Regions from separate parts of the Rhizobium sp. CC1099 genome, predicted to be linked through region 1. Evidence: riboswitches for the same ligand, from Rfam matches in the RefSeq annotation. Region 1 holds a riboswitch; each other region holds the start of a gene.
What was found. A riboswitch is a leader RNA that binds a small molecule or an ion and turns the genes downstream of it on or off. The one in region 1 is predicted to bind thiamine pyrophosphate.
Positions count from the first base shown of each region.

Region 2: it holds a riboswitch for thiamine pyrophosphate, as region 1 does, so the genes downstream of both, QA644_RS26240 (hydroxyethylthiazole kinase) here and thiC (phosphomethylpyrimidine synthase ThiC) in region 1, are expected to answer to the same signal.
Region 3: it holds a riboswitch for thiamine pyrophosphate, as region 1 does, so the genes downstream of both, thiB (thiamine ABC transporter substrate binding subunit) here and thiC (phosphomethylpyrimidine synthase ThiC) in region 1, are expected to answer to the same signal.

Region 1 covers NZ_CP121642.1:1,301,994-1,306,272, forward strand. The annotation lists gene thiO (glycine oxidase ThiO) at 1-852, opposite strand, end outside; gene thiC (phosphomethylpyrimidine synthase ThiC) at 854-2,680, opposite strand; TPP riboswitch at 2,772-2,883, opposite strand; gene kduD (2-dehydro-3-deoxy-D-gluconate 5-dehydrogenase KduD) at 2,947-3,702, opposite strand; gene kduI (5-dehydro-4-deoxy-D-glucuronate isomerase) at 3,708-4,279, opposite strand, start outside.
Region 2 covers NZ_CP121642.1:1,047,485-1,051,763, reverse strand. The annotation lists gene QA644_RS26250 (O-antigen ligase family protein) at 1-411, opposite strand, end outside; gene QA644_RS26245 (FkbM family methyltransferase) at 518-1,321, shown strand; TPP riboswitch at 1,554-1,650, shown strand; partial or broken gene QA644_RS26240 (hydroxyethylthiazole kinase) at 1,698-1,793, shown strand; gene thiE (thiamine phosphate synthase) at 1,883-2,518, shown strand; gene thiD (bifunctional hydroxymethylpyrimidine kinase/phosphomethylpyrimidine kinase) at 2,515-3,315, shown strand; gene QA644_RS26225 (carbohydrate ABC transporter permease) at 3,329-4,177, opposite strand; gene QA644_RS26220 (sugar ABC transporter permease) at 4,170-4,279, opposite strand, start outside.
Region 3 covers NZ_CP121641.1:3,717,504-3,721,782, reverse strand. The annotation lists gene thiP (thiamine/thiamine pyrophosphate ABC transporter permease ThiP) at 1-1,148, opposite strand, end outside; gene thiB (thiamine ABC transporter substrate binding subunit) at 1,148-2,170, opposite strand; TPP riboswitch at 2,219-2,332, opposite strand; gene QA644_RS18565 (thiamine diphosphokinase) at 2,429-3,079, shown strand; gene QA644_RS18560 (ABC-F family ATP-binding cassette domain-containing protein) at 3,083-4,279, shown strand, end outside.

The DNA.
Region 1 (4,279 bases):
GTCGCGGGCGGCGCGTGGAAAGTTGTCGGCGAAGGCGGGGCGGATTCCGGCCCCGGTCTCGACGACGGTTGCGTCCGCAAAGGCCGGATGAAGCGCGTAGGCGGCATTCAGCAGTTCCAGCAACGAGCGTGCCGAAATCGGCCCGTCGAAATCGGTTTCGATCATCGTGGCACCGATCATGAAAAGCCCGTCGCCGCGGGGAACGATGTAGAGCGGGATGCGCGGATGCAGCAGGCGAACCGGGCGGGCAAGGTCCACCTCCCAGGTCTTGAGATAGAGCATTTCGCCGCGAACGCCGCGCAGCCCGCCGGCCTTGCCAATCTGCGCCGCACCCGTGCAGTCGACACAGTCGTCGAAGCTGCCCTCGTCGGCATCTCGAACGAACGACACGCCCTGCGTTGCAAGCCTCTCCCTCAACCTTGCGAGCGTCCGGCGGGGATCAAGATGGGCTTCGCGAGGAAAGAACAGGCCTTGCCGGAAGCGCCCGGCAAGGGCGGGTTCCAGCCCAGCAATGGCCTTCCCATCGAGCCATTCGCAACCGGTCGTACGGCTGGCGAAGCGTTGCAGTTCACCAAGATCGCGGGCCGGCGCGACCACGAGCGTACCATTGCGTCGCACTTCTCCCGGCACCATTACCTCCCACCGGTCGGCGGCATCGAGGCCCTGTAGAAGCACAGCCTCGCCAGCACTTTCCCGCTCGCACCAAGGCGCCAGCATCCCGCCGGCAAACCAGGATGCGGCACCCCTGAAACCCTCATTCGGATCCACGACCGTCACATCAGCACCGCCGGCGTGAAGCGCATGGGCAACCGAGAGGCCGGCAACGCCGGCCCCTTTGACAAGCACGCGCATCTCAGTCGCCCGAATGCTGAAGCGCTTCGACCGGAACGTAGAGATCGCCGCCCTCGCGGAATTTTGCCGCCATCGCATCCAAGCCCTCCTTCTGCGCCTCGGCGCGAATGTCGTGCGAAATTCGCATGGAGCAGAATTTCGGGCCGCACATCGAGCAGAAATGCGCGACCTTGTGCGCCTCTTTCGGCAGCGTTTCGTCATGGAAGCTGCGGGCTGTTTCCGGGTCCAGGGAGAGATTGAACTGATCCTCCCAGCGGAACTCGAAGCGGGCGCGTGACAGTGCATCGTCGCGAAGACGCGCGGCCGGATGTCCCTTGGCGAGGTCGGCGGCATGCGCTGCGATTTTGTAGGTGATGACCCCGATCTTCACATCATTCCGATCGGGCAACCCCAGATGCTCCTTTGGCGTGACATAGCAAAGCATGGCCGTCCCGAACCAACCGATCATCGCAGCCCCTATGCCTGAGGTAATATGGTCGTAGCCGGGTGCGATATCCGTCGTCAGAGGGCCGAGCGTGTAGAAGGGCGCCTCGCCGCAGACGGCAAGCTGCTTGTCCATGTTTTCCTTGATCTTGTGCATCGGAACATGGCCTGGCCCTTCGATCATCACCTGGCAGTCCTTCGCCCAGGCAATCTTCGTCAGTTCGCCAAGGGTTTCGAGCTCGGCGAACTGCGCTGCGTCATTGGCATCGGCAATCGAGCCCGGCCGCAGGCCGTCGCCGAGCGAGAAGGAGACGTCATAGGCGCGGCAGATATCGCAGATCTCCTCGAAATGCTCGTAAAGAAAGCTCTCACGGTGGTGATGCAGACACCACTTCGCCATGATCGAGCCGCCGCGCGAGACGATTCCGGTCACCCGGTTGACGGTCAGCGGGATATAGTGGAGCCGCACGCCGGCATGAATGGTGAAATAGTCGACACCCTGTTCCGCCTGTTCGATCAGCGTGTCACGATAAACCTCCCATGTCAGGTTCTCGGCAATGCCTTCGACCTTTTCCAGCGCCTGGTAGAGCGGCACGGTACCGATCGGCAATGGCGAATTGCGGATGATCCATTCGCGGATATTGTGGATGTTGCGGCCGGTCGAAAGGTCCATGACCGTATCGGCACCCCAGCGCGCCGCCCAAACCATCTTTTCGACCTCTTCGGCCATCGACGAGGTGACGGCGGAATTGCCGATATTGGCGTTGATCTTCACCAGGAAGTTGCGGCCGATGATCATCGGTTCGGCCTCTGGATGATTAATGTTGGCGGGGATGATCGCGCGGCCTGAGGCCACTTCCTGCCGGACGAATTCAGGTGTGACATAGTCGGGGATATGGGCACCGAAGCTTTCGCCGTCGCGAACCATGGCCTCGCCGTGTGCCTTTCGGCCGAGATTTTCGCGGATGGCGATGAATTCCATTTCCGGCGTGATGATGCCGGCACGCGCATAGGCAAGCTGGGTGACGGCCCTGCCGTTCTTGGCCCGCAGCGGCTGGCGCTGGCCGGGAAATTCGGGCGTCAGCCGCTCACCGCTGGCAAAACCATTGTCTTCCGGGCGCACGTGGCGACCCTGATAGGCCTCGACGTCGCCGCGGGCCAGCACCCAGTCGCGCCGAAGCTGAGGCAAGCCCTCTTCGATGCGAATATCGGCCCCCTCGACCGTATAGGGGCCAGACGAATCATAGACCGCGACTGGCGGCTCGCCTGCGGTCGGATGAACGCTGATCTCGCGCATAGGCACGCGAATGCCGGGATGGATATCTCCCGCAACGTAAACTTTGCGGGATGCCGGCAAAGGGCCGGTGGTAACGGTCGGGGTAATGGTCTTTGCGGCAATATTCATGGTTTGAGGCTCCAAGTTGTGATTGGAGACCCAGTCCTCAGCCGGAATGATGGAAAGACGCCGGCATGGATTCCACGCGTGAATTCCAAGCTTTCGAGCGCTCGCACCGTCCCTACGCCAGTATGAACTGGATCAGGTTCAACGGGTCACTGCGCGCGACAGCAGTATCTCAGCCCCTTGCCGGGACCCCCCTGGTGAATGTTCAAAGGTTAAGGTCGGGTGTCGCCGGTGTCAAGACGAGCGGCTCAAGTCACCCTCCTTTGCAGTCAGCGAGCCAGCCACCCGCCGTCGACCGGCAGGACGGTGCCGTGGACGTAGTCGGACGCCGATGAGGCGAGAAACACCGCCGCACCGCCCAGTTCGGCGGGCACTCCCCACCGCCCTGCCGGGATGCGTGCCAGAATGGCGGTACTGCGGTCCGGATCTTCGCGGAGCGCCGTCGTGTTGTTGGTGACAAAGTAGCCGGGCGCGATGGCGTTGACGTTGACGCCTTTGCCTGCCCATTCGCAGGCAAGCAGCCTCGTGACGCCGGCAAGGCCGCTCTTCGAGGCCGTGTAGGACGGAATCCGGATGCCGCCTTGGAAGGACAGCAGCGAGGCGATGTTGATAATCTTGCCCCTGCCCTTTTCGATCATGTGGCGGCCAGCGGCCTGAGATAGGAAGAAGGCCGTTTTGAGATTGGTGTCGATGACGGAGTCCCAGTCTTCCTCGGTGAAGTCGATCGCATCGGCGCGGCGAATGATACCGGCATTGTTGACGAGGATGTCGAGTGCACCGAAGGCCGAGAGCGTTTCGGCGACGATACGCTTTACCGGCGCGATCGTGCCAAGATCGGCCTTGATGGCATGGAAGCGTGCCCCAGCCTCCGTGACCATCGCCTCGGTTTCATCCATAGACGAGCGGCCGACGGCGGCAATCGAGGCACCTGCTTCCGCAAGCGCCATCGCAATGCCCTGCCCTATGCCAGTATTGGCGCCCGTGACAATGGCCACGCGGCCGGAAAGATCAAATGGATTTGCCATTGGACTTACCTTAAATCTGCGATCGCGATCTGATCCATGTCGGTGAAGCTCTTGTTGTCACCGGCCATCGCCCAGATGAAGCTGTAATTCTTGGTGCCAGCACCCGAATGGATCGACCATGGAGGCGAGATGATCGCCTGCTCGTTTGCGACCAGCATGTGCCGGGTCTCCTGCGGTTCGCCCATGAAATGGAAGACGCGCTGATCGGTATCGAGATCGAAGTATAGGTAGGCTTCCATGCGCCGGTCATGGATGTGGCTCGGCATGGTGTTCCAGATGCTGCCCGGCTCCAGCATCGTCAGTCCCATGGTGAGCTGGCAGGACTGGCAGACCTCGGGATGGATGAACTGGAAGATTGATCGCTTGTTGGCAGTTGCCGCTTCGCCAAACGTTAGATGCCGAGCCTGTTCGCGCGTCAAGAGCACCGTGGGATGCGGTTGATGTGCCGGCGTCGAAACGAGGTAGAACTTGGCGGGATTACCGGCATCAGCACTTTCAAAGCGGATGTCCACCGCGCCCTTGCCGATATATAGGCAATCGTATTTCGCGATATCGTACGCCTTGCCGTCGATCAGGA
Region 2 (4,279 bases), 250 kb from region 1:
CTCGTCATAGCTCCTTCCCCCAAACAAAAGCAGCACAATAAAATACGCGTAGAAATACTGCAGGACGACCACGAGTCCGCGTTCCGGCCCTGGGCTTACGATGCTGCTTGCAGTCAACCCCAAAAGCAGCAAGGCAAGCCCAATACACCAGGCGGCCGTGCTCAGCTTGCCAATGACATTGACGACAATATTCGCGTTCGCAACAGCGAGAGAAAAGCAAAGAAGAAAAGACAGATCTGCAAGCGTGAAATAAATATATTCACTTCTAAAATAATTCATCGAGCATAGAAATATAGCAGCAAAAAATGCATATAACTCCAAAGACTGCGAAATTGTCGCGACCGCAGGTTGCCCATGCCCCCTTGCGCGTTCATCGATTTTATCAGCCGATGTAACGTCATTTAAGCTCATCGCCAACGCCTCCGTCGGTTTAAGGTATTCTAAAACGCAAAAAAGTGAAGTAACTTCCAAGCTTGGAGAGCTTGTCCTTCAAACATCTTCGATCGGAGACCGTACGATGCCGCTGCGAAGTCTGGCGAGATACCGCCCTCTGCGGCGAGTTGCACTCCATGTCCTTCGCACTTGGGGAACGCGCGATATTATCGTGCGCCATCATTGGTGGCGCGATGCGCCCATAAGATTAAACCTTTATAAACATCGGGGATATTGGTTCAAAGGGAAGCACCGCGAGAAGCATATCATGAAGACGCTCGCCGAACTTGCAAAGCCCGGAGATTCCGTTGTCGAGCTCGGCGGCCATATCGGCTATCTTTCGGTTCATTTAGCAAAGATTGTTGGCGATGACGGTACTGTTATTGTTTTCGAACCTGGGCCCAACAATTTGCCGTATCTTCGAACCAATACAGAGCGCTTTGCGAACATTAAAATCGTTGAAGCCGCGTGTGGAGATCTCGATGGCCCCGTGGAATTTTGGATAGAAGGCCTGTCGGGACAGAACAATTCATTGGACAAAAACTATAAAAATTTTGAACAAACCCGAGAAAATGCGTTCAGCGATGCGCTGATGGAATCCGTCACGGTCGAGATGATGCAGCTTGACACGTTCTTGGAAGAGACGGGCCTTCGTCCGGCGCTGCTGAAGATAGATGTGGAGGGTGCCGAACACCGCGTGCTTCTCGGTAGTTCGCACTGTCTAGCGAATATAAGACCACTTATAGTGGTGGAAGTTACCGAGAATTTTGACGATGTAGCCAGAATATTTAACGAAAACGATTACGCAATACATGATCGCAGTCGCCCCGAGTGGGTGTGCATTCCGGCCGAACGCGCCGGAGAGTCCCAACAAATATCGGAGCATTGAGCGTCCGGGCTCGTTCTTGTCATCGCCGTCATCGAAGCTTGCAACTCCGCCGCCCGCCGAAAAAGGAGCCGCCATAGTTCGACAAAAGAGCGGCATGAAAACGTCTTTATTCCCGCCTTTCTCCCATCAGGCTCTCAAAGGGCAGATGTTGGTAGCGGGATCTGACTTCAGGCAATACAGCCATGCTTTTTTTAGGGGTGACAGCCAGAGATTTGTCTGCAATGAAGACCACGATGAGAGACAGGGGCGTTCGTTGCAAGACGGGCTGAGAAGTACCCTTCGAACCTGAACCGGATAATGCTGGCGGAGGGAGTCGCTCGGAGCCTTGTTTATTCAGTCCGGCTCCCCGCGCATTTGCCCCGCCAGAAAGGGGCAAATGCCGATACGAACTTCACCCGGACAACTCTTCGCTGCCATGCGCGAGCCGCCGCCGCTCGTGCATTGCATCACCAACTACGTCGCGATGAATATCAGGCCCGGTTCCCTTTCATGGCGCCTCCTTGACGCGCTTGCGCAGCTCGATGGAACCGCACTCGATGCTGCGGCAAGAGTAACATCGAGATGAAGCGTTTCGATCTTTCCCTTTATCTTGTCCTCGACCCGGATCTGTGCGCCGGTATCGGCATGGTCAAGACGGCGCTCGCCGCGGTTTCCGGCGGAGCAACGATCATACAGCTGCGCGATAAACAGGCAGGCACGGCAGGCCGGGTCAAGACCGGCCGAGCGTTGAAAGCCGCGCTTGCCGAAACCGGCGCCCTTCTGATCGTCAACGACGACGCCGAGGCTGCAATTGCGATCGAGGCGGATGGGTTGCATGTCGGCCAAGATGACATGGCCGCCCGCGACGCGCGCAAACAGATCGGATCATCGATGATCCTTGGACTTTCGGTGGAAACCGAGGAAATGGCCGCGGCCGTCGACCCGGCAATCGTCGACTATGCCGGTATCGGTCCTGTCTTTGCCACATCGACAAAACCGGATCACAAGCCTCCGATCGGCATCGATGGCGTGGCAAGGCGCGCGAGGGCCTGCCGCGTACCAGGGGTCGCGATCGGCGGCCCCAAGGCGACCCATGCGGAATATGTGCTTGCGGCAGGGGCAAAGGGGCTCGCGGTCGTATCTGCTATCTGTGGCACGCCCGATCCGCGGCAGGCTGCCGCGAGCATTACTGACGCAATCCGAAAGGCACGCGCATGATATGCAACGTTCTTTCCATTGCCGGCTCCGACCCTTCGGGCGGCGCGGGCGTCCAGGCCGATTTGAAAACCTGTTCGGCGCGCGGCACCTATGGCATGGCCGTTTTGACGGCCTTGACGGCTCAGAATACCCAGGGCGTTTCCAGCGTGCATGCAGTTCCCGCTGACTTCGTCGCCGAGCAGATCGGCATGGTCTTCGCCGATATCCGTGTCGATGCGGTCAAGATCGGCATGATCGCCAATGCACCGATTGCCGAAGCTGTCGCCAATGCCCTTTTGCCGCACCGCGGCATACCGATCGTGCTCGATCCGGTGATGATTGCCAAAGGAGGTGCTGCCCTCCTTGATGTTGAAGCCATCGACTTTCTCAAGACCCGGCTTTTGCCGCTCGCAACGCTTCTTACCCCCAATCTGCCAGAAGCCGCCGCTCTGCTCGGAGAGCCGGCCGCAGGGACCCGAGATGCAATGGAGCGGCAAGCGGAAAAGCTGCGTGCGCTTGGTCCCTCTGCCGTTCTCGTAAAGGGCGGCCATCTTGGCGGGATGCAAAGCCCTGACGTCCTGGTAAGCGAAAGCGGGATTACCTGGTTTGAAGCGCCACGCGTTCCGACGAAGAACACGCACGGCACCGGCTGCACACTTTCGAGCGCGCTTGCAGCAGAACTCGCAAAGGGCGGATCGCTCGAGGCCGCGGTCGCTACAGCCAAAGATTACCTGGCTGCCGCCGTTGCCAAAGCCGGCACGCTCAGCGTCGGTTCGGGCCACGGTCCGGTTCAGCATTTTCATCAGCTCTGGGCATGATGCACAGGTCTGCTTAGATCTTCACGGCACCAGCGGTCAGACCGGCGATGATATGCCTTTGGGCGACGAAGAACACGATCACCGTCGGCAGGATGGTAAGCGCGATGAAGGCGAGCACCAGCTGCCATTCGGTGCCATACTCGCCACGATAGACCATGATGCCGAGCGGCCACGGATATTTCGATTCCGAATTCAGCATGATCAGCGGCAGGATATAACTGTTCCAGCTGCCAACGAAGGAGATGATGCTGACGGTTGCAACGATCGGCCGCGCAAGCGGCAGCGAGATGTACCAGAAGAAGCGCAGATAGCCGCAACCGTCGACAAAGGCCGCCTGGAACAATTCTTCCGGGAGGTTTCGGAAGTAATTCCTGAAAAGCAGGATGCTCATGCCGAGGCCGAATGCGACCTGCGGCAGCACCACGCCCCAATAGGTATCGAGAAGACCCAGATCGCGGATGCGGATGAAGAGCGGCAGGATCGCCGTTGCTGCCGGAAACATCAGGCCGAGCAGGAAATAGTTCAGCAGGAACGACGAGCCGAAGAAACGGACATGCGCAAAGGTGAAGGCGGCCATCGACGAGACGATCAGCGTGAGAGAGACCGTGAGCGCTGCAATGACCAGCGAATTGAAGATCTGCAGCCAGTATCGCTCCCCGAAGAGGATATCGGTATAATTCGACCATTGCCACTCTGCAGGGAGCCCAAAGGGATTGGTGCGCAGGTCGCCCAGCGTCTTGAAACCGCCGAGCGCCGTCGTCAGCAACGGGATGAGAACCAGCGCCGCAATCAGCGTCAGCGACACGTAGAGATAAACCCGCGTCTGCAGCGGCATGCGAATGGTGGAGCTCGTGTCAATCATTGCGCATGAAAATCCTCTTGTAGCCGAAGGCGAGTGTCATGCAGATGATGAAGAGGACGACACCGACGGCGCTGCCGAGACCAACCTGCATGCGCATGACGC
Region 3 (4,279 bases), on a different replicon from region 1:
ATCGATGAAGCACCGCCCATGGCTGTGAAAAAGGACCTGTCGGTAACCCCGCGCCGCCGCTTCGATAAGATTGCATGCCGGGCACGAATCATGGCCATCGAAAGGACGATCGAGAGCAGAGCGGCCGAAAGCGAGATCGCCAAGCTCATCCCGGCTGACTGCCAGAAGATCGGCTCCTGCAGCAGCTTTATGAGATCGGCGTGCAACCCGGCGGCGATGATCGACACAAGCGGGAGGCCGAGGAAGAGCACGGCGATCAGCAAGAGCAGACTGTCGGCCAATCTGGCACATTGCCCTTTGCCATCAAGCCGCTTGATGTCTCTGCCTTCGGTCAGGCCCTCGTCTCCGGCAGGCGGAAAAAGTGCCATCGCGCCGAGGATCATCGCCGTCAGCGCGATCTGCAGGAGCGACAACGCGATTGCGCGGCCGGGGTCGAAATCGAAACGGAGCGACTGGTAGATCGCGACCTCGATCGTGGTTGCTGCCGGGCCGCCACCGAGGGTTAGCACCAACGTGAAGCTGGTGGCGCAGAGCATGAAGATCAATCCGGCTATCCCAGGAATGAGCGGGCGGATCGCCGGCCATTCAATGAAGCGGAAGACCGAGCGGGGCCGCATGCCGAGGCCGCTTGCCATCAGCCAGTATTCGGCGGGCACGCGTTCGAGACCTGCAAGCATCAGGCGGCAGGCAAGCGGCAGGTTGAAGAAGACATGGGCGAGAAGAATGCCGGTTAGCCCATAGATGCTCACCGGTTCGTCAAGCCCGATCTTCATCATAAGCGAGTTCAACAACCCCTGCCTGCCCCATATCCCGATCAAGCCGAGTGCGCCGATCAGAACCGGCAGCCCCATAGGAACCGCCATCAGGCGGATGATCCAGATGCGCCCTAGAAAATGCGGCTGGCGAGCGAGCGCGCGTGCGACCGGAATCGCGAAGACGATGGAAAGTGCGGTCGAAAGCAGCGCCTGCAGCAGCGTGAAGCGCAGCACACGCAGAATATAAGGATCGAAAAGAATGCCGACGATGGCAGCGCCGCCTCCGGCAAAAAGCAACGAGAACGCTGCAAGTCCGACAAACAACGTGACGGCGGCGAGGCTGATCGCCCCGCCGGTCAATGCACGCTGCCGTTCGGCTGCGGTCTGCAGCATCAGTTCATGCTCATCGCCGCAAGCCACTCGTCGATCCAGGCCTTGCGGCTTCTGGCGACCTCGTCGGAGCTCATCAGGAAGGTCTTGGCCGGATTGACGAGCTTGCTAAAGGCATCCGGCAGCGGCTTGGAGGTTGCGGAAACGGGCATCATCCAGTTGTTCGTCGGGATGGTATCCTGGAAGCCGGGCGTCATCATGAATTTCAGGAAGTCGCGGGCAAGATCCTTGTCCTGCGCATTCTTCAAAAGGCCCGCGACTTCGATCTGGATATAGTGGCCTTCCGAGAAGGCTGCGGCCTGGTAGCGATCGGTATTCTCAGTCACCATGTGATAGGCAGGGGATGTGGTATAAGACAGCACCATCGGCGCCTCGCCCTTGGTGAACAGGCCATAGGCCTCGGACCAGCCGGGCGTGACCGTCAGGATGCGGTTCTTGAGTTTGCCCCAGGCTTCCGGCGCCTTGTCGCCGTAAATGGATTTGACCCAGAGCAGCAGGCCGAGGCCCGGCGTCGAGGTTCGCGGATCTTCGATCACGATCTTCTGCGAAGGATCACCTTCGACCAGATCCTTCATGCTCTGAGGCGGGTCCTTGATCGTTTGCGTATCGTAGATGATCGCGAAGTGACCGTAGTCGTAGGGAACGAAGACATCGTCCACGAAGCCGCCCGGCACCTTCAGCGCGCCGACATCGACGCCACTTGCGTCGAACAGGCCGGTCTCCTTGGCTTCGGTGACGAGGTTCGTGTCGATACCGAGGACGACGTCAGCCTTGGTGGAAGCTCCCTCGAGCTTCAAGCGCGAAAGCAGGGCGACGCCATCGGCGACGCTGACGAAATTGACCGTGCAGCCGCATGTCTTCTCGAAAGCGTCCTTGACCTTCGGCCCGGGTCCCCATTCGGACGTGAAACTTTCGTAAGTGTATATGGTGAGCGTCTTTTCCGCGCCGTGCGCGGCAGACAAGCCGAGCGTCGCGGCGAAAAATGCTGCGGTCAGCGAAGAGATGATCGATGTGCGGCCGGACATGGTGCGCCTCCTCCTTGAGTTTCTTTTGAAGGGGAAAAGGGCGTTGCCGAATGTCACGCGTCTAATCCCTCCGCCGGTGTTAACCGGATCAGGTTCCGCGGGTTGGCTCGATGCCTCTCAGCCGGTATCCTTGCGGACATCCAGGCACCCCGTTAGAGCGTCGGCAGATGTATCGCCATGAAGGCTTTATGACAAGGGCGAAGCGCGCTGACCGTAGCCCCTTTCCCTTGGCCCCTGCTTTGCGCTATGGGCAATGCCATGAGCCAATCCACTTTCACGATCCTGCTCGGCGGCGAACTCGCCCTGACCGAGCGCCTGCGTTCTGCCGTTTCAGGCAGCCGCTTCATCGCCGCCGACGGCGGTATGCGGCATGCAGCAGCGCTTGGCGTGGTGCCGGAGCTTTGGGTCGGGGATTTCGACTCGACGCCGCCGGATCTGGAGGGCGCATTTCCGCATGTCCCGAAACAGCCCTACCCGGCCGCCAAGGCCGCAACGGATGGTGAAATCGCCGTGTCGGAGGCGATTGCGCGCGGCGCACGGCGACTTGTCCTTGCCGGTGCGCTCAGTGGCGAGCGCTCGGACCACGCGCTGCAGCTCCTGCTTTACGCCGTCAGCCTTGCCGAACAGGGTTTCGACATTCTGTTGACCTCCGGAACGGAGGAGGCCGTGCCGCTTCTCGCTGGTAAAATTGAGCTCGATTTGCCGAAGAACAGCCTGTTTTCGGTGTCCGGCTTCAGCGAACTTCATGGTCTTTACATCGAGAATGCCCGGTATCCGCTCATCGATTTTCATTTGCCCTTCGGCTCCTCGCGTACCATTTCCAACGTCGCGGAAGGCAAGGTTCGTTTTAGGCTCGGCAGCGGCCGGGCGATTGTCCTTGCCCGCCCTTATGATTTTTCCGGAGTCTGATTTTTGGCCCCTCCCATCCTGAAACTCGCCGATATCTTCCTAAGCTTCGGCGGAACGCCTCTCTTGGCCGGCGCGGCCCTGCAGGTCGAGCCGGGCGACAAGATCTGTCTGGTCGGCCGTAACGGGTCGGGCAAATCGACCCTTCTGAAGATTGCGGCCGGCATCGTTGAAGCGCAATCGGGCGAGGTTTTCCGCCATCCATCCTCGACGGTGCGCTATTTGGAGCAGGCTCCGGATTTCGCCGGTTTCAAGACGGTGCAGGCTTATGCGGAAGCCGGTCTTGGGCCGGGCGATGATCCTTATCGCGTGACCTACCTCCTCTCGCATCTCGGCCTTACTGGCGAAGAGGACCCGAAGAACCTCTCCGGCGGCGAAGCGCGACGCGCAGCGCTTGCCCGCGTGCTGGCGCCTGAACCGGATATTCTCCTGCTTGATGAGCCGACGAACCATCTCGACCTTCCGACCATTGAATGGCTGGAAGGCGAACTTCAGAAAAGCCGCAGCGCGCTGGTCCTGATTTCCCACGACCGCCGTTTCCTCGAAAAGGTCTCTACGGCGACCGTCTGGCTCGACCGGGGTATGTCGCGGCGGCTCGACCGTGGCTTTGCCCATTTCGAAGCCTGGCGCGATCAGGTGCTCGAGGCGGAAGAACTGGAGCAGCACAAGCTCGGCAAGGCGATCGAACGCGAGGAGCACTGGCTGCGCTATGGCGTAACCGCTCGGCGCAAGCGCAACATGCGACGCCTCGGCGAGTTGCAGACCATGCGCTCGCAGCATCGTGGCCACAAGGGGCCGCAGGGGACCGTGCAGGCTGCGGTGTCCGATGCGCAGGAATCCGGCAAGCTGGTGATCGAAGCGGAAAAGATCACCAAGACTTTCGATGACCGTCAAATTGTTGCGCCGTTCTCAATCCGCGTCCATCGCGGCGATTGCATCGGTCTGGTCGGACCAAACGGCGCGGGCAAGACGACGATTCTGAAGATGCTGACGGGACAGCTTTCGCCGGACAGTGGCACGGTGAAGCTCGGGACCAATCTCGAGATTGCAACGCTCGACCAGAAGCGCGAAGATCTCAATCTGGAGGATACGCTCGCGCACTACCTGACCGACGGGCGCGGCGAGAATCTGCTGGTGAACGGGGAGCAACGGCACGTCACCGGCTACATGAAGGAGTTCCTCTTCCAGCCGGAGCAGGCGCGC